Regions from separate parts of the Streptomyces sp. NPDC007907 genome, predicted to be linked through region 1. Evidence: riboswitches for the same ligand, from Rfam matches in the RefSeq annotation. Region 1 holds a riboswitch; each other region holds the start of a gene.
The links. Region 1 has a riboswitch for S-adenosylmethionine ahead of ACFZDI_RS14045 (ABC transporter permease subunit). Riboswitches for the same ligand answer to the same signal wherever they lie in the genome.

Region 1 (6,544 bases):
ACCTTGAGGGTGGTCTCCTCGGCGGCGCCGTTGGACAGCCGGCCGACGGTGACCGTGCCGGCGCTGTCGCTCGTCGTGGTGGCCGCGTCGCTGTCGCCACCGCAGGCGGCGAGCCCGGTGGCCAGGGTGGCGACGGCGGTCGCCGCGGTGATGCCGCGTATCAGGCTGCGTCGGGTGAAGTGGACAGACATGGCCGTTCCTTGTCGGTGGGGAAGTGATGCGGGGAGTGATGCGGGTGGCGTGGGGGGAAGTCGAGGGGGCGGCGGTCAGAGGACCTTGCTGAGGAAGTCCCTGGTCCGCTCGTGCCGGGGCTTGTCGAGGACCTCGGAGGGCGGGCCCTGCTCGATGATCCTGCCGCCGTCGATGAAGACGACCCGGTCGGCGATCTCGCGGGCGAAACCGATCTCGTGGGTGACGATGAGGAGGGTGGTTCCGCTGGTCGCCAAGTCCTTGATGACGGCCAGGACTTCACCGACCAGTTCCGGGTCGAGGGCGGAGGTGGGCTCGTCGAAGAGGATGACGCCGGGGCGCAGCGCGAGGGCGCGGGCGATGGCGACGCGCTGCTGCTGGCCACCGGAGAGCTGGCGCGGGTAGGCGCCGGTCCTGTCGGCGAGGCCGACCCGGCCGAGGAGTTCGCGGGCGAGTTCCACGGCCTCGGGCTTGCCGAGCTTCCCGGTGGCGACCGGGGCGGCGGCCACGTTGTCCAGGACCGTCAGGTGCGGGAAGAGGTTGAAGTTCTGGAAGACGAAACCGATCCGGCTGCGCTGGGTGAGGATGGCCCGCTCGCTCAGTTCCTTCAGCCGCTCGCCCTGCCGCCGTACGCCGATCAGCTCGCCGTTGATGCTGACGTGGCCGATCTCGGGCCTCTCCAGGTGGTTGACGACCCGCAGCAGGGTGGACTTGCCGGATCCGGACGGGCCGAGGATGACGGTGACCTCCCCGGGGCGGACGGTCAGGTCGACACCGTCCAGGACCCGGTGGGTGCCGTACCACTTGTGCACGTCGTGGATCTCGACGGTGGCGGCTTCGGTGTCCGCCGGGGCTCGATGCGTTGTGGCGGTCATACGGCGGCCTCCTGGCGGATGCGGACCCGCAGGCCGGCGAGGCCGGCGCGGAGCTTCTGCAGCGGTGTCGGCGGCAGGCTGCGGGTGGCACCGCGGGCGTAGTGCCGCTCGACGTAGAACTGGACGACGGAGACGACACTGGTCAGGACCAGGTACCAGACGGTGACGACCAGCAGCAGCGGCACGATGTCGCCGGGGTAGGTGGAGCCCATGGTCTGGGCGGCGCCGAACAGGTCGAGCAGCGAGACGTAGAACACCAGCGAGGTGCCCTTGATCAGGCCGATGAGCTGGTTGACGTAGTTCGGGACGATGGAGCGCAGCGCCTGCGGAAAGACGACCTTCCGGAACTGGTAGCCCTTGGGCAGGCCGAGCGCGGAGGCCGCCTCGTGCTGCCCCTGGTCGACGGAGAGGATGCCGCCCCGGACGACTTCGGCGGCGTACGCGGCCTCGTGGAGGCTGAGCCCGACGACCGCGATGACCATGTCCGTGGCGAGTTTCGACTCGTCGAAGGAGAAGAAGGCCGGTCCGAAGGGGACACCGACGCTCAACGTCTTGTACAGCGCACTGAAGTTGTAGAGGAAGATCAGCACCACGATGAGCGGGACGGAGCGGAACGCCCAGACGTAGAGCCAGCTGACCGCCCGCAGCACCGGGCTCCCGGAGAGCCGGGCCAGCGCGAGGAGGATGCCGCCGGCGAGGCCCAGCACCGCGCTGTAGACGGTGACTTCGAGGGTGATGAGGAGCCCGTCGAGGATGGCCGGCCGCAGGAACCAGTAGCCGAAGCGGTCCCACTGGTAGAAGGGGTTGGAGACCAGACCGTGCACGAACTGGGCCGCCAGGACCAGGACGACCGCGGTGGCGATCCAGCGTCCCGGCCGCCGTAGCGGCAGAACGCGCTGGGCGGTGACGGCTTTCGGCGGTTCGGCGGCGGCCCGCGCCCCGGGGAGGGTGACGGTGGCGCCAGGGGGTTCACTCATGGTGGGCTCCGGCTGGGAGGGGAGATCCCGGAAGCGCGCGGCATGCGGGGGCGCGCACGCCGGCGAGGTACCGGGACCGGGGAGGACGACGGCACACCGAGTGAGCGGTGGTCGTCAGGGAAGGCGGGGGCTGCGGGGAGGTGTCAGCCCCGGCAGCGGGCACGGCCCGGTGCGGTACACAGTGCGCTGTTCACGCGGAGCAGATCGACGGCACGATCGGCGACGAGCAGGTTCGGGTACGACCGTACGCAGCCCTGGGGGCGGCGTGCGGCCGTCCTGGGAGCTGCGTACATGGCGTCACCGTCACTCTTCCGGCCCTGTGGGCCTCGCGCTTACCGAAACATCTTCGGTCCGGTCTTCACCTGGGGCACCCCACCGCGATGCGAGGGTTGCCGGTCAGCAAGCCAGGGCTTGTCGCTGACGCTCATGACCGTTCTGGCCCGTAGTTAAGACAACGGCCCGAACGAATGTCAACGCCGGTCCACCAGGTGGAACGGTCAACGGGCCGCGTGTGCCGCCCAGTCCAGGATCTGTACGGCTGCCCCGGCGGCCTCCAGGCCGTGGCAGCGGTCGTGGTGGCGGCGTTCGATGCCGCCGAGGTCGAGGTGGGTGCCGAAGGCCGGGTGGGTGGTCAGACGGCGGGCGTAGGCCCACAGGGTGGGGTGGTCGGCGATGCGCTGGACGGCGGAGGCGTCCAGATGGTTGCGGTGCACGGTGTCGAGTTGGACCAGGGCGACCCACAACTCGACGTCGGCGGCCGTGACGTCGTCGCGGATCATGTACGTCCGCCCGACCAGCCAGCGCTCCAGCGCGCCCAGTGCGTCCAGCAGTACGCCAAGAGCCGCCTCGCGGTCGGCCGGTCCGCCGTCGGCCGATCCGGCGCGCTGCGCGGCCTGTTCGACGCCCTGCGCGCACATCCGCTCGACGGCCTCGATCTCCGACTCCGCGCCGCACGGATAGAGCGAGGGGCCGCCGGTGGCGAAGCGGCGGGCGAGGTCGCGCATGATGTCCGGGGCGTGGGTGCTGACGATCCGTCCGGACCAGTCGTCACTGAGCACGGGCGCGACGGCCGGACCGGTGTACCGGTGGGCACTCGCCTCGTACAGCGAACGCAGGGCCGAGTGCCCGCCGTCGGGAGAGTCGGGCACGGCGGGCAGGAGGGTCACCGGACAGGCGGTGTCCCGGCCGAGCAGGCTGTGGGCGACGGCGATGCGCAGGCCGTCCGGACATGCGGTCGACAGATGGAGGCGGTAGCGGCCGGGAACGGCGTAGTGGCCGCTGCGCGCGTCCCTGCCGATACGGCCGCGGAAGGCCGGTACGGGGCGGTCGGACGCGTGGGCGGCCAGCGGTGTGACGGTCATGGTTCTCCCCGGGAGCGGGCGCGGACGTACGCGCGGCGGAAGCGACGTCGGACGAGGGAGCAGGGCTCACCCGTGCGCACCGGACAGGACGAAACCTCAGGGAAGGGGGACGCTGTCGGCGCGGGATGGGCGCGGCTCAGCCCTGGGACCTGATCGCGCTGCAGACGCGCTGCAGGTCGATGTGGCGGCGGGAGGTGAGAAGGAGAGGCGGACGGCTCACTCGGACGGTGACCGGTTCCAGACGCCTCATGTTTCCCTACCTCTTCACTGGGATTACCTCAGTGAGTGTCGATCCGTCGGGCACCGGCGTCAAGAGGTCCGTCCCGCATCTCGGACGCGCCGCTGGACGGCGGGCCCCGCGCGGCGCCGGGTCCTGTACACATGACTGACAAGAAGCTGTCACACACGGCCGGAATGCGGGTTCGGCCCGCGGTCGTTCTGACCGACATGACTGTTGGAGTAGCGCTCAACGCGTCCGACGCGCCGAACCAGATCGATGCCACCGTGCAACTCTCCCGCGAGGCCTCGGAGTCGGGACTCGCATCGGCCTGGTTCGGGCAAACCTTCGGCGCGGACTCACCCCAGCTCGCGGCGATCGTCGGACGCGAGGTGCCCGGACTGCAGGTCGGCACCTCCGCGATCCCCGTCTTCGGCCGCCACCCGCTGCTGGTGTCCAGCCAGGCCCAGACCGCCCAGGCCGCGACCCACGGTCGCTACCACCTCGGGCTGGCCCTGGGTACCAGACTCCTGACGGAGACCGGCTTCGGTCTGCCCTTCGAACGCCCCATCGCCCGGCTGCGTGAATTCCTCACCGCCCTGCGGCAGTTGACGGAGACCGGCACGGCCGACTTCCACGGCGAGCTGCTCACCGCCACCACCCCGATCTCCGCCCGGGTGCCGGGTGCCGAGAGCGGTGTCCCCGTGCTGGTCGCCGCGATGGGGCCGCAGGCCCTGCGGGTCAGCGGTGAGCTGGCGGACGGGATCCTGCCCTACCTGGCGGGACCGCGCGCCCTGGCGGAACACATCGTCCCCGCCGTGACCGCCGCGGCCGAGGCCGCCGGCCGTCCCGCCCCCAGGATCGTGGCCCTGGTGCCCGGCGTGGTCACCGACGACGTCGACGCGGTGCGGGCCAAGGCCGTCGAGAACCTGGCCTTCTACGAGCAGATCCCGTCCTACGCGCGGGTCATCGGACTCTCCGGCGGCAGGCGGGCCGCCGATCTGGCCGTGATCGGCGACGAGAAGACGGTCGAGGCCGAGGTACGCCGTTATCGCGACGCCGGCGCCACCGAGGTGGTGTTCTCGAGCACCGAGATCGCCGGAGAGGCCGACCGCCGACGCACCTGGCAGCTCCTGGGCGCACTGGCCCGCTGACGGCTTCCGTCCGCCCGGCAACCCGCCCACCGCGCACCGGAGTCCCGTCGACGACCGGTTCCTCGCCCTCGTCGAGGGAAGCGCCGGGGCCGGCCGTCGAGCCAGTGCGGTGGCCGAGCACGGTCGGCACAGGTGACGGGACGCGGCTCGGCCGGCTCAGCCGAGCACGTGCGCGCTGCTGACCGGTTCGCGCCGCTGCTGTCCATTGATGCGGTGCCGCTCGATGGACGAGCGCCGGTAGACCTCCTGCCGCACCCGCTGGATCTCGCCGATGGGCCGGTGCTCCTCTCGTGAGCGCCACGGTGTGATCGACGTGGCGTCGGCGGCCGTCACGTTGTCGTCCCCGCCGATGTCCTGACGCGGAAGGTCCACACGGGCGACGGTCACCCAGGGGGACAACTCGTCGGGCCACTTCACGGAAGTGTTGTCCACCGGCATACGGGCCAGATCGGTGTTCAGCTGCACTTGGAGCTCGAAGGAGTGGTCCCGTTCCGCGGCCTCGGCAACGAGGGTGCGGCGAAACGCCTCGTTGTCCGCGCGCACGTCCACGATCTGGTGCTTGAGAGCGGCCAGGGACTCGGCCGTCGGCACGGTGCGGATCTTGGCAATGTGATCGCCGTACCGGAAGGCACCCATGCTGTTGTAGGTGTACGACAGCAGGTTTCTGCGGGGGACGGTGGTGAACGAGAGCATGGCGAACAGTTCGTCCCACAGCCAGCCGTCAGGGTCGGTGAGCGTGCCCCGGCGGGTCAGGAACTCCGCCATCCAGGTCTTGCGGCGGGCGGGGTTCACCAGGGCCTCGGGCAGCTCCGCGAACAGGTCCTCGATGACCATGTAGTCATAGGCCGTGTTCGCGAAGAAGACGTCGTTGTTGATCAGGTTAAGGTCGAAGGTACCGGTGTCGGGTTCGTCGGCCAGCAATGAGGGCCCGGGGACCCCGAACAGCTTGATGCCCATCCCGCACGCCGCGCCCAGCTGATGGTCGGGACGCTGGTGGCCCAGACCGTTGGAGTAGCGGACGACGGCGTCGTACTCGGTGGGCCGGGCGAAGATGCCCTGCCCGTGGAAGCCGTGATTGTCACCGACCGTGACAGTGGCCTTCAGCAGGCCGTAGGTCTTTCCGTGGGCCGTACGGACGGCGCGGCCGACGGCCTCACGATCGACCGAGGCGCGGGTGCGCTGCGCCACCTGCGCGACCACGGCGTCCAACTCTTCCTGATAGGTCGGGCGTTCGACGGGACGGTAATGCTCGTAGCGGACGGGATCCATCGTGCTGCCTCCCTGTGTGGGTTCTCCTGACCTCAGACGCTAGCCAGCAATTAAATTGTGCACAACATAACTGCCTGTGATGTATCCCATGCTTCCGCGCCCAGGGGATCACATCAACGCCGAAATGTGACCTACGGCGGACTTACAGGCATTCCAACCAGTCGGTATGGTGCGCCGCCTGAAGCACTCTTTCCCGTTTGCCGCAAGGATCCGAGCCGTAGTGGAAGGCCAGGCAATGACATACGCCGACGAGAACCGGTACCCACCCCCAGCACAGTCCTACGGGATCCCCCCTCGACACGAGACGTACGGACAGAACCCGTGGCCGGAGCCGTACGGGCACGACGCCGCGCGATACGACTCGTACGGTCGGCAAGCCCCCTGGGACGCCCCCTACGCGCACGAGCCCCATCGAGACGACGCCGACCTCACCGCCCTCCGCTCGGCCTACCGCCTGCTCCGCCGGATCTCCACCCTCACCGCGCTCGGCTCCTTCGTCGTG
Region 2 (6,544 bases), on a different contig from region 1:
CGGGTCCCGGCCGGACCAACAAGAACGTGGTCGGCATGCCGCTGCTGCCGGTCTACATGGCCAAGGCCGGAGGCTTCTTCTTCCTGGTCTTCGGTGCCATCGCGGCCCTGGCCGGCATCGCGACGATCAACCCGATCTGGGTCCTCGGCCCGTACCGGCCCGACCAGGTGTCCACCGGTGCCCAGCCCGACTGGTACATGGGCTTCGCCGAGGGTCTGATCCGAGCCATGCCGGGCTGGGAGATCAACATCTGGGGTCACACGCTGGTCCTGGGCGTGTTCATCCCGCTGGTGCTCTTCGGTGTCTTCCTCGCGATCATCGCCCTGTACCCGTTCATCGAGTCCTGGGTCACCGGGGACAAGCGCGAGCACCACATCCTGGACCGGCCGCGCAACGCCCCGACCCGCACGGGTGTCGGTGTCGCCTGGGTCACCGGCTACATCATCATGCTGATCGGCGGTGGCAACGACATCGTCGCCACGCACTTCCACCTGTCGATCAACTCGGTGACCTGGTTCGTCCGGATCGGGTTCTTCCTCGGCCCGGTCATCGCCTTCGTCATCACCAAGCGCATCTGCCTCGGCCTGCAGCGCCGGGACAAGGAGAAGGTGCTGCACGGCCGCGAGTCGGGCATCATCAAGCGCCTGCCGCACGGTGAGTTCATCGAGGTGCACGAGCCGCTCAGCCAGGAGCAGATGTACACGCTCACGGCGCACGAGCAGTACAAGCCGGCCGAGATCGGCCCGACGGTCGACGAGAACGGTGTCGAGCGCAAGGTGAAGGGTTCCGAGAAGCTGCGCGCCAAGCTCAGCGACGCCTACTACGGCGAGGGTTCCCAGATCCCGAAGCCCACCGCCGAGGAGTACCGGGAGATCACGAGCGGCCACGGCCACCACTGATCACTGCTTCGCCACGCCACAGAAGGGCCCCGTCCGACGATCGGACGGGGCCCTTCGGCCTGCCCCGGGCTGGATAGGGTGGACCCCGTTGAGACTCTCGTCCCGTAGTGCGGGACGCCTGACCCTGGAGCGGCTTATGAGCGCTGTGACCCCCGCTGGAGGCGACACCGCGGCGGGCCGCTCCTGGCCCCTGCTGCTGAACGGCCTGCTGGACGGCAGGCACCTGAGCGCGGACGACACCGCCTGGGCGATGGACCGGATCATGCGCGGCGAGGCGACCGAGGCGCAGATCGCCGGGTTCGTCGTGGCTCTGCGTGCCAAGGGCGAGACCGTCGAGGAGATCAACGGCCTGGTCCGCACGATGTACGCGCACGCCAACGTGATCGAGGTGCCCGGGGCGACGGTCGACATCGTCGGCACCGGTGGCGACGGCGCGAAGACGGTCAACATCTCCACGATGTCCTCGATCGTCGTCGCCGGCACCGGCGCGAAGGTCGTCAAGCACGGCAACCGGGCCGCGTCCTCGGCGTCCGGGGCCTCCGACGTGCTGGAGAAGCTCGGCGTCAACCTGGAGCTGCCGCTGCACCGGGTCGCGGAGGTCGCCGAGGAGGCCGGGATCACCTTCTGCTTCGCGGTGAAGTTCCACCCGGCGCTGCGGCACGCGGGCGCCGCCCGCGGCCAGTTGGGCATCCGCACGGTGTTCAACGCCCTCGGCCCGCTCACCAACCCGGCCCGGGTCCGCGCCCAGGCCGTCGGGGTGGCGGACCCCCGCATGGCGCCGATCGTCGCGGGCGTCTTCGCCGAGCGCGGCAACTCGTCCCTGGTCTTCCGGGGCGACGACGGCCTCGACGAACTGACCACCACGGCCACCTCCCGGGTGTGGATCGTCCGGGACGGCACGGTCACCGAGGAGGCCTTCGACCCGCGCGACGTGGGCCTCGAACTGGTCCCCGTGGAGGCGCTGCGCGGCGCCGACGCCTCCTACAACGCCGAGGTCGCCCGGCGTCTGCTGGACGGCGAGCCGGGCCCGGTCCGCGAGGCGGTCCTGCTGAACTCGGCCGCGGCCCTGGCGGCCCTGGAGCCCACCGCCGCGCCCCTGGCCGAGCAGATCGGCGCCGGGATGGCCAAGGCGGCCGAGTCGATCGACTCGGGGGCGGCCAAGCGCACGCTGGAGCGCTGGGTGGCCGCGAGCAACGCGTAACGGATCCCGTTCGTGAAGGGACCGGCGTCCCGCGATCCGGACTCGGCTTGCGGGGCGCCGATCTTTTCGCGTACGTTCCTGAGCAGGTCATGAGTGACAGTCATGAGGCCCCGGCCGACTGTCCGGCAACCCTCCGTCCGTGGCGGGGTGCCCCGGGTGAGGACCGGGTCGTAGGCAGCGAGGTCTACGGCAAGCGCGTGACGAGGAGTCTTCCGTGAACCAGCGAATGCGATAGGGCCGCAGAGCCCCGCCTCCGCATCCCCCTTCTCCTTTCACCCCCGCTCGAGCCGTACGCGCTCGCGGGCGGATTCCACCTGCCTTCACGGGAGTTCCGTCATGTCTGTCTCCACCCTTGCCGCCGACCAGTCCGTTTGTGCCCCGCTGCCCGTTCTGGGACGAGACGTCACCGTGCCGCTCGTGACCGGCGGTGAGGTCACCTACGCCGCGCTCGACTACGCCGCCAGCGCCCCGGCGCTCCAGCGGGTCTGGGACGACGTCGCCGCGTACGCGCCGTACTACGGCAGCGTGCACCGCGGTGCCGGGTACCTGTCCCAGCTGTCGACCGACCTGTTCGAGAACGCCCGCCGGACCGTCGCCGGGTTCCTCGGCTGCCGCGCGGACGACCAGGTCGTGTTCACCCGGTCGACCACCGACTCCCTCAACCTCCTCGCCGCCGCGCTCCCCGCCGACTGCCAGGTCTTCGTCTACGAGACCGAGCACCACGCCTCCCTGCTGCCGTGGCGCAGCGCGCGGGTCACCTACCTCGACGCCCCGAGCAGCCCCCGGCAGGCTGTCGAGACCCTTGAGCGCGCCCTCGCCGACCGGGACCCCTACGGGCCGGCCCTCGTCTGCGTCACCGGCGCCTCCAACGTCACCGGCGAGCTGTGGCCCGTGCGGGAGCTCGCCGCGGCTGCGCACGCCCACGGCGCGCGGATCGTGCTCGACGCCGCCCAGCTGGCCCCGCACCACCCCGTGTCCGTCGCGGACCTCGACGTCGACTGGGTCGCCTTCTCCGGGCACAAGCTGTACGCGCCCTTCGGCTCCGGCGTCCTGGCCGGGCGGGCCGACTGGCTGCGCGCGGCCGAGCCGTACCTCGCGGGCGGCGGCGCCAGCCGCAAGGTCAGCCGGCGCGAGGACGGGGGAGTGGACGTGGAGTGGCACGACAGCGCCGCGCGCCACGAGGCCGGCTCGCCCAACGTCATCGGCGCCTACGCCGTCGCCTCGGCCTGCAAGGCGCTGTCCGAGGCGGGCTTCGACACCCTCGTCGCCCGGGAGCAGCACCTGGTCCGCACGGTGCGCGAGGGTCTCGCCGACGTCCCCGAGGTGCGGTTCCTCTCCCTCTTCGGGGACGACGCGCCGCGCGTCGGTGTGCTCTCCTTCGTCGTCGAGGGCTGGAACAGCTCCCACTTCGCCGCCGCCCTGTCCGCCGAGTACGGCATCGGCGTACGGGACGGGCTGTTCTGCGCCCACCCGCTGCTGCGCACGCTGCTCGGCAGTGACCCGCAGGCGCAGGGCGAGTGCGGGGCGCCCGACGCCGCGCCCGGGGAGAAGTCGCTCAACGCCATCCGGGTCAGCTTCGGCGCGGGCACGCCCGACGAGCACGTGGAGCGGTTCGTGCGGGCGGTGAAGGAGCTCGTGGCGGACGGGGCGAAGTGGAACTACCGCACCGAGGACGGCCGCTGCGTGCCGGACACCTCCGCCTGAGGCGGTCCTCCCCGGGGGGCGGGGACTAGTTGTCCAGGCCGATCGAGAACGCCGCCTCCAGGTCGTGCTGCGAGTACGTGCGGAACGCCACGTGTGTGTCGGTCCCCTCCACCCCGGGGATCTTGCTGATCCGGCCGGGGATGACCTCCGCCAGGTCCTCGTGCTCGCGCACCCGGACCATCGCGATCAGGTCGTAGGTGCCGGTGACCGAGAAGACCTCGCTGACGCTGTCCAGCGCCGCGATCGACTCGGCGATCTCGGGGATCCGGTCCACGCTGGTCTTGATCAGGACGATCGCGGTGATCACGGCTGGTTCTCTCCCTCGGGAGCCGGAGCAGGGGCGGCCTTCACTCTAGTGGGGCCGGTGGGGCGGCCGTAGCGGACCGACGCGTAGCCGAAGCCCAGACCGAAGCCGATCAGGTGGGCCAGGTAGGCCACCCCCGGCCCGTCCGAGGCCCGCCCCGCAGCCAGCCACTGCAACGCCGCCCAGAACGGCAGCACGACCCACGCGGGGAAGCGCACCGGCAGGAAGAACAGGAACGGCAGGAGACTGGTCACCCGGGCACGGGGAAACAGGTACAGGAACGCACCGAGGACCGCCGAGATCGCCCCTGAGGCACCGACCAGGGACTGCTCGGAGTCCGCGTTGGCGACGGCGTAGCCCAGCAGGGCCAGATAGCCACAGCCGACGTAGAACAGGGTGAACTGCACCCGTCCCATCCGCTCCTCGGTCATCGCCCCGAAGACGTAGAGGAAGAGCATGTTGCCGAGCAGGTGCACCCAGCTGCCGTGGACGAAGAGGGCCGTCGCGGGGGTGAGGGCCGACCCGGCGGACCCGTCCAGCAGCTCTTCGGGGATCACGCCCCAGCGCCGGAAGTAGGCCCGCTGCACGGCGAGCAGCTCGTCGCCCGTGCCGTACGCCGGGTTCAGGCCCGAGGCGGGTCCGGCCAGGAAGGCCAGGCAGCACAGGGCGATCAGGGTGTACGTCACCGGTGCCGACGACCCCCTGACCGATCGGCCGGCCCGGACGAGCGACGCACTCCACTTGCTGATCATGAATACAGAGCATGACGTAACCGGACGCAACCGCACAGACCGCCTCGCCGCCGTGGACGCGCGGGCGGCGAGGAGCCGCCAGGCCGTAGGGTTACGAGCCACACGCACCGGGGATGCCGGTCGCGTCACGGACACTAGAAGGAAAGAGAACAGGTCACGATGACGGTTCCCCTGCCGACCGCCGAGACGCGGTGGCGCTGCACCCTCTGCGGCAACCTCACGAGGTTCGACGTGACCCGCTCGTCGAAGGTCGTCGAGTACGTCCACCTCGATCTGGCCGGAGAGCCGAAGGTCGAGGAGCGCGAGGTGGTCAGTGAGACCATCGAGTCGGTGCGCTGCCGCTGGTGTAACGCGGTGGACCAGGTGGAACTCGTGGACAGGCCGGGCGCCGGCTCCTGAGGGGAGCGGGCCCGCACAGGCATTGGGGTGTGACGGATGGTGGAGACCACAGGCGGGGGGCCGGGCGACGGCGCCGCCGAGGTGCTCGACCGTCCGCTGCCCGACGGCGTGCGCCGCAGAGTGGTGCAGATCGTCTCCGACGGCTTCGGTTCGCTGACGGTCGGCGAGCTGCCCGCGCAGCTCAGGCAGTACGCCCGGTTCGCTCCGAACCGCCGGACCAAGTTCGCCGGCAACGCGATGGCGGCCGCGCTGGAGACCGATCCGCTGTTCCGCCAGCGCATCGGGGAGAAGCTCAGAGAGACCCAGCCGGAGCTGACCGGCGCTCTCGACTCAGGCTCCCCGCCCCCGGCCGCGGACCCGCTCGATGTGGCGGCCGCGGCCTACGTACTGCGGCCGGCCGGCTGGGTGAAGCTGGTCGCCGCCGCCGGCGAGGAGGCCCAGCGGGCCGACGCCGAACGTGCCGACGAGGAGAGCCGCGCCGAACTGGAGCGGCTGCGTGCCGAGCTCGAACGGGCCCGTGACCACACCCGGGCCGAGACCGAGCGGCTGCGCGCCGAGCTGGAATCGGCCAAGAAGGAAACCGAGACGCTGCACCGCAAGCTGCGCGCCGCCCTCAGCGACGTCAAGCGCGGCGAGGCCGCCCTGCGCAAGGCGCACGGCGAGATCGACGCCGTCCGCGCCGAGGGGCACGCCCAGGTGTCCGCGGCCGAGAGCGAGACCCGGCGGCTCAAGTCCCGGCTGAGCGAGACCGAGGCCGCACTGGAGGCCGCGCGCCGGGCCGCCCGCGAGGGCCGCAGTGTCGAGGACATGCGGGTGCGGCTGCTGCTCGACACCCTCCTGGACGCCACCCAGGGGCTCCGCCGCGAACTGGCCCTGCCGCCGGTGTCGGTGCGGCCCGCCGAGACCGTGGACGCCGTCGAGCCGGGCCGGATGACCCCCAAGGACATCGCCGCCCGCGCCCTGTCCGAGAACGACCCGCAGGTCCTCGACCAGTTGCTGGCGCTGCCCCAGGCCCATCTCGTCGTCGACGGTTACAACGTCACCAAGACGGGTTATCCGCAGATGCCGCTGGAGAAGCAGCGCCTGAGGCTGCTCGGGCAGCTCTCCCAACTGGCCGCGCAGAGCGGCGCCGAGGTGACCTGCGTCTTCGACGGCGCCGAGCTCGCCGCGCCGGTCCTGCTGGCCCCGCCGCGCGGCGTGCGGGTGCTGTTCTCGAAGCCGGGTGTCACGGCCGACGAGCTCATCCGTCAACTGGTGCGCGCCGAACCGCCGGGGCGCCCCGTCA
Region 3 (6,544 bases), on a different contig from region 1:
TGCCGGGCTGCGCGAGGAGGGCGTCGAGGCCGTATTGCCCGGCCTTGGTGGCTGGGGTGGGAAGGCTGCTCATTCGGCCCTCAGCCCCTCAACGCGTCGAGCTGGTCCAGGAACCACCGCGCCGGTGGCAGGGCCGTCGCCGCGGCGGCCAGGCGCTTGCTGCGTTCGGCGCGTTCCTCCGGGCGCATCGACAGCGCCTCGTGCAGGGCCGCCGCCGTGCCCGTCACGTCGTAAGGGTTCACGGTGATCGCGTCCTCGCCCAGCTCCTCGTGCGCCCCGGCCTCCCGGGACAGCACCAGCGCGCAGCCCGCGTCGGACACCACCGGGACCTCCTTGGCGACGAGGTTCATGCCGTCGCGGATCGGGTTGACCAGGGCCACGTCGGCCAGCCGGTAGGCGGCCAGCGAGCGCGCGAAGTCGTCCTTGACGTGCAGCACGACCGGCTTCCAGCCCGGCGTGCCGTACTCGGCGTTGATCTCGTCCGCGAGCCGCTGCACCTCGGCCGTGTAGTCCCGGTACACCGCGAGGTCCTGCCGGGAGGGGTAGGCGAAGGCGACGTGCACCACCTGCTCGCGCCACTCGGCGTGGGTCTCCAGCAGCCTGCGGTAGGCCAGCATGCCGCGCACGATGTTCTTGGACAGTTCGGTGCGGTCCACGCGGACGATGGTGCGGCGGCCCTCGCCGATCTCCTGCCGCAGCGCGGTGATCCGCTCCTCGACGTCCGGCTCGTGGGCCCGCTTGCGCAGAAAGTCGGCGTCGGCGCCGAGGCCGTGCACCCCGACCCGGGTGCCGCCGAGCCCGCCCGCGAACCGCTCGGCGCACGCGGTGAACGCCTCCGCCCAGCGCTCGGTCAGGAAGCCCAGCCGATCCGCGCCGAGCATGCCGCGCAGCACCTGCCCGGCCACGTCGTCGGGCAGCATCCGGAAGTACTCCGGCGGCGCCCACGGCGTGTGCGAGAAGTGCCCGATGCGCAGGTCGGGCCGCAGCTCGCGGAGCATGCCCGGCACCAGCGTCAGGTGGTAGTCCTGCACCACGACCGCCGCGCCCTGCGCCGCCTCCTCGGCCAGCGCCTCGGCGAACGCCCGGTTGTACGCCTCGTAGGACGCCCACTGCCGCCGGAACTCCGCGTCGAAGACGGGCTCCAGGGGCGTCTGGTAGAGCATGTGGTGCACGAACCACAGGACCGAGTTGGCGATGCCGTTGTACGCGTCGGCGTGCACGTCGGGCGGGATGTCCAGCATCCGCACGCCGTCCTCGCCGACGCCGCGCCCCACCGCCTCCCGGTCGCCGTCGGAGAGCGCCGAGCACACCCACAGCGCGTCCGCGTCCGAGCCGATCGCGGAGAGCCCGGACACCAGCCCGCCGCCGCCCCGCTTGGCGTCCAGCGAACCGTCCGCTCCCACCGTGTACGAGACCGGGCCACGGTTGGAGGCCACCAGCACCTGTGCAGCACCGTACGTTGAAGCCATAAGCCTCAACCTAGCCCGGCCCCGAAACGCTCAAACGTGCGGATCTGCCGCGCCCGGCCGAAAACGGCCCCGGTCAGGCAGCCTTCCGGGCCTGGTACTCGGAGATCTCCACCATCGGCGGACGCTCCTCGGTGTCCACGGAGTAGGTCCTCGGCTCGAAGCCGTCCGTGCCCCGCTCGAACTGGGTCAGGGACGGCCGGATCAGGTGCCCGCGGGCCAGCCGCAGCTGGGCCGTGCGGTAGATCGCGGCGGCCATCCGGCCCAGCGCCTGCCCGTCCTGGTGCCGGTGCTTGCGCACCCCCACGTCCACCTGGGCGAGGGCGTCCAGCCCCGCCAGGTGCAGCGCGTCGACCATCATGCCCAGCTCGACGCCGTACCCGACCGGGAAGGGCAGCTGCTCCAGCAGGGAGCGGCGGGCCGCGTACTCGCCGCCGAGCGGCTGCACGAAGCCGGCCAGCTGCGGCCAGTGCATGTTGAGCAGCGGGCGGGCCATCAGCTCGGTGACCCGGCCGCCCTGCCCGGTGGCGCCGCCGAGCGGGCGGTCGTACATGGCCTTCACCAGGTCCACGTCCGGGTCCGTGAGCAGCGGGCCCACGATCCCCGAGACGAAGCCGGACGAGAAGTCCCTGAGGTCCGCGTCGACGAAACAGACGATGTCCCCGCGGGTGACCAGCAGTGAGCGCCACAGCACCTCGCCCTTGCCGGGCACGGCTGGCAGGCGCGGGAGTATCACGTCCCGGTGCACCACGCGCGCGCCCGCGGCGGCGGCGACCTCCGCGGTGCGGTCGGTCGACCCCGAGTCGACGACGACCAGCTCGTCGACGAGCGGGACCTGCAGCATCAGGTCGTGGCGGATGACGGAGGCGATGTCGCCGACCGTCTCCTCCTCGTTCAGCGCGGGCAGCACCACACTGACCGTCTGGCCCGTGCGCTGCTTCGCTGCGAGGATCTGGTGGAGGGGGCGATCGTTCGCGGACCAGGAACGGGTGCTCAGCCAGCGCTCGACTTCTTCCAGCACCGTGCGGCTCCTCTGCGTGCTCCGGGCGGGACGGAGTGATCCATCTCGCGGTTCGGACGACTATCTCAACTGTCCTGGTCGTCGGTTACAGTCTTGAACAACGCGGATGACCATCGCATGTCCGGGGTCACCCGCCTTTACAACCGCATACAGCTCATCCAGAGGGGCAGAGGGAAACGGCCCGATGAAGCCCCGGCAACCCTCCAGTCGGTACTCGTAGGTCGCTGTCGACCACTTCGCGAGGCTCCCGGCTAGGGAAGGTGCCAAATCCGTCTCACGGCGAGATGCGTCGTGAGGAAGATGAGGAGAAAGGGCCTCGCCTCACATGGCTGTGCAGACTGTTGCAAGCACCACTGACTCCACCGTAGACCTCGGTCCCGCGGCTGCCCTCAGCTGCCGCGAGTGCGGTCACCGCGTACCCCTCGGCCCGGTCTTCGCGTGCGAGGAGTGTTTCGGCCCGCTGGAGATCGCCTACGACTTCTCGGGCTACGACACCGAAGAGCTCCGCAAGCGCATCGCAGCGGGCCCCGCGAACATCTGGCGCTACGCCCCGCTGCTGCCGGTCCCGGCCGACGTGGCGGACAAGCCGAACATCAACCCCGGCTGGACCAAGCTCGTCAAGGCCGACAACCTCGCACGCGAGCTGGGTGTCGACGCCGGCAAGCTGTTCGTCAAGGACGACTCCGGCAACCCGACGCACTCCTTCAAGGACCGGGTCGTCGCCCAGGCCCTGGAGGCCGCCCGCGCCTTCGGTTTCACCACGCTCTCCTGCTCCTCCACCGGCAACCTCGCCGGTGCGGTGGGCGCCGCCGCGGCCCGCGCCGGCTTCCGCTCCTGCGTGTTCATCCCGCACGACCTGGAGCAGGGCAAGGTCGTCATGGCCGCGGTCTACGGCGGCGAGCTCGTCGGCATCGAGGGCAACTACGACGACGTGAACCGCTTCTGCTCCGAGCTGATCGGCGACCCGGCCGGTGAGGGCTGGGGCTTCGTCAACGTCAACCTGCGGCCGTACTACGCGGAGGGTTCCAAGACCCTGGCGTACGAGATCTGCGAGCAGCTCGGCTGGCGGCTGCCGGACCAGCTCGTGGTGCCGATCGCCTCCGGCTCGCAGCTCACGAAGATCGACAAGGGTCTGCAGGAGCTGATCAAGCTCGGTCTGGTCGAGGACAAGCCGTACAAGATCTTCGGTGCGCAGGCCGAGGGCTGCTCGCCGGTGTCGACGGCGTTCAAGGCCGGGCACGACGTCGTCCGTCCGCAGAAGCCGGACACCATCGCCAAGTCCCTCGCGATCGGCAACCCGGCGGACGGGCCGTACGTGCTGGACATCGCGCGGCGGACCGGTGGGGCGGTGGAGGACGTGAACGACGAGCAGGTCGTCGACGCGATCAAGATCCTTGCGCGGACCGAGGGGATCTTCGCGGAGACCGCCGGTGGGGTGACCGTGGGTGTCACCAAGAAGCTGATCGAGAGCGGGCTGCTGGATCCGTCGAAGACGACGGTGGTGCTCAACACCGGGGACGGTCTGAAGACGCTGGACGCGGTGGCGGGCACGGGGCTCACCGCGACCATTCGGCCCAACCTGGAGTCGTTCCGGGATGCCGGGCTCGTCTGATCGTTGTTCGCTGCGGGCCGGTGGGGGCTGGTCGCGCAGTTCCCCGCGCCCCTGAGGGTGCGCCCCAGCCGTAGCTTCAACAAAACCGGAGGTCATGTTCCGATGAGCGTCACCGTTCGCATCCCCACCATCCTGCGCACCTACACCGGCGGGCAGGCCGAGGTCGCCGCCGAGGGGGCGAATCTCGGGGAGGTCATCGCCGATCTGGAGAAGAACCACACCGGGATCGCCGCCCGGGTGCTCGACGACCAGGGCAAGCTGCGCCGGTTCGTCAACGTGTACGTCAACGACGACGACGTGCGCTTCGAGCAGGGTCTGGAGACGGCGACGCCGGACGGTGCCGGTGTGTCGATCATTCCCGCCGTCGCGGGTGGCTGAACCGACCGGCCGACCTGATTGTTACCTTCGGTAACGACAGTCACTGAGAGTTTATCGAATTGCCCCCTCCGTGAGAGAAACGGAGGGGGCAATTCTGTGTGGTTGAGCGGGGTACAGTTGGGGAACGCGATCCCGATCCGTTGATCGGAACCCTGAGTTCCTGCTTCGAGCCCGACAAGATGTAGCCAAAGTGTGCATGTCTTTTGAGGCTTTTGTTCCCTTTGTGTGGCCCGACTTGCCCTGAAATCGGGCGAATGCTCCCCACATTCCGGACCCCGCGCGTCCTGAATTCTCGTCCGATTGACCTGTTGCAGACGGCAGTTGGACAGATACATTCAGCCGCGGTCGACGCGTTCCGGCGCACGCCCCCAACCGTGGGGGGTGAGGTCTGACCCGGGTCCGCGAAGTGTGGATCTGTGCAAGGGCCAGTAATAGGGGAGTTAGGCATGGCTCAGGGCACCGTCAAGTGGTTCAACGCGGAGAAGGGGTACGGCTTCATCGCGGTCGACGGTGGTGCGGATGTTTTCGTCCACTACAGCGCGATCCAGATGGACGGCTACCGCACCCTTGAAGAGGGCCAGCGGGTCGAGTTCGAGATCTCGCAGGGTCAGAAGGGGCCGCAGGCCGACATGGTTCGCGTCTCTGCCTGAACGCGCACCACGACCAACGCTCGAACGACCGGTCTTCTCAGAAGGGCCCGTACCCCCCGGGGTGCGGGCCCTTCGGCCTGCTCGCAGCGGGTGCCGGGGGGTGTTCGCCGGGGGCTGACGCCACCGCCCGATCCCCGGGAGGCGCTTGCACTCGCCATGCCCGAGTGCTAATCATTGCGTTAGCACTCTGAAGGTGAGAGTGACAACGTAAGGACCGGGTCGGTGAGGCCCGCAGGCCGGGTGGGGAAGGAACCCACGAGGCAAGCGAGCCGTCCGTCGCGGGCGCGGGCGCGGTCCGAAGTAATCACCCCCAGTCCTGGAGGGACCACTTCACATGGCCAAGATCATCGCGTTCGACGAGGAGGCGCGGCGCGGCCTCGAGCGCGGCATGAACCAGCTCGCGGACGCCGTCAAGGTGACGCTCGGCCCCAAGGGCCGCAACGTCGTCCTCGAGAAGAAGTGGGGCGCGCCCACGATCACCAACGATGGTGTCTCCATCGCCAAGGAGATCGAGCTCGAGGACCCGTACGAGAAGATCGGCGCCGAGCTGGTCAAGGAAGTCGCCAAGAAGACGGACGACGTCGCCGGTGACGGTACGACCACCGCGACCGTTCTCGCCCAGGCCCTGGTCAAGGAAGGCCTGCGCAACGTAGCCGCCGGTGCCAACCCCATGGCCCTCAAGCGCGGTATCGAGCGCGCCGTCGAGGCCGTCTCCGCCGCCCTGCTGGAGCAGGCGAAGGACGTCGAGACCAAGGAGCAGATCGCCTCCACGGCCTCCATCTCCGCCGCCGACACCCAGATCGGCGAGCTCATCGCCGAGGCCATGGACAAGGTCGGCAAGGAAGGCGTCATCACCGTCGAGGAGTCCCAGACCTTCGGTCTGGAGCTGGAGCTCACCGAGGGTATGCGCTTCGACAAGGGCTACATCTCGGCGTACTTCGCCACCGACATGGAGCGTATGGAGGCCGTCCTCGACGACCCGTACATCCTGATCGCCAACTCGAAGATCAGCAACGTCAAGGACCTGCTGCCGCTCCTCGAGAAGGTCATGCAGTCCGGCAAGCCGCTGCTGATCATCGCCGAGGACGTCGAGGGCGAGGCCCTGTCGACCCTGGTCGTCAACAAGATCCGCGGCACCTTCAAGTCCGTCGCCGTCAAGGCCCCGGGCTTCGGCGACCGCCGCAAGGCGATGCTGCAGGACATCGGCATCCTCACCGGCGGCGAGGTGATCTCCGAGGAGGTCGGCCTCAAGCTGGAGAACGCCACGCTCGACCTGCTGGGCAAGGCCCGCAAGGTCGTCATCACCAAGGACGAGACCACCATCGTCGACGGTGCCGGCTCGGCCGACCAGGTCCAGGGCCGTGTCAACCAGATCCGCGCCGAGATCGAGAACAGCGACTCGGACTACGACCGCGAG

Region 2: another riboswitch for S-adenosylmethionine. It lies ahead of ACFZDI_RS29145 (aminotransferase class V-fold PLP-dependent enzyme); the one in region 1 lies ahead of ACFZDI_RS14045 (ABC transporter permease subunit).
Region 3: another riboswitch for S-adenosylmethionine. It lies ahead of thrC (threonine synthase); the one in region 1 lies ahead of ACFZDI_RS14045 (ABC transporter permease subunit).

Annotation. Positions count from the first base shown of each region.
Region 1 is NZ_JBIBKR010000003.1:577,411-583,954, forward strand. It holds gene ACFZDI_RS14035 (transporter substrate-binding domain-containing protein) at 1-191, opposite strand, end outside; gene ACFZDI_RS14040 (ATP-binding cassette domain-containing protein) at 267-1,064, opposite strand; gene ACFZDI_RS14045 (ABC transporter permease subunit) at 1,061-2,041, opposite strand; SAM riboswitch class IV at 2,365-2,473, opposite strand; gene ACFZDI_RS14050 (glutathione S-transferase C-terminal domain-containing protein) at 2,539-3,402, opposite strand; gene ACFZDI_RS14055 (putative leader peptide) at 3,539-3,652, opposite strand; gene ACFZDI_RS14060 (LLM class F420-dependent oxidoreductase) at 3,850-4,773, shown strand; gene ACFZDI_RS14065 (catalase family protein) at 4,930-6,042, opposite strand; gene ACFZDI_RS14070 (DUF485 domain-containing protein) at 6,278-6,544, shown strand, end outside.
Region 2 is NZ_JBIBKR010000007.1:409,980-416,523, reverse strand. It holds gene ACFZDI_RS29155 (cytochrome bc complex cytochrome b subunit) at 1-899, shown strand, start outside; gene trpD (anthranilate phosphoribosyltransferase) at 1,036-2,100, shown strand; SAM riboswitch class IV at 2,186-2,302, shown strand; gene ACFZDI_RS29145 (aminotransferase class V-fold PLP-dependent enzyme) at 2,437-3,804, shown strand; gene ACFZDI_RS29140 (Lrp/AsnC family transcriptional regulator) at 3,830-4,111, opposite strand; gene ACFZDI_RS29135 (rhomboid family intramembrane serine protease) at 4,108-4,860, opposite strand; gene ACFZDI_RS29130 (hypothetical protein) at 5,020-5,259, shown strand; gene ACFZDI_RS29125 (NYN domain-containing protein) at 5,296-6,544, shown strand, end outside.
Region 3 is NZ_JBIBKR010000006.1:457,838-464,381, reverse strand. It holds gene otsB (trehalose-phosphatase) at 1-73, opposite strand, end outside; gene ACFZDI_RS26550 (trehalose-6-phosphate synthase) at 81-1,469, opposite strand; gene ACFZDI_RS26545 (glucosyl-3-phosphoglycerate synthase) at 1,543-2,487, opposite strand; SAM riboswitch class I at 2,639-2,794, shown strand; gene thrC (threonine synthase) at 2,813-4,099, shown strand; gene ACFZDI_RS26535 (MoaD/ThiS family protein) at 4,202-4,477, shown strand; gene ACFZDI_RS26530 (cold-shock protein) at 4,924-5,127, shown strand; gene groL (chaperonin GroEL) at 5,462-6,544, shown strand, end outside.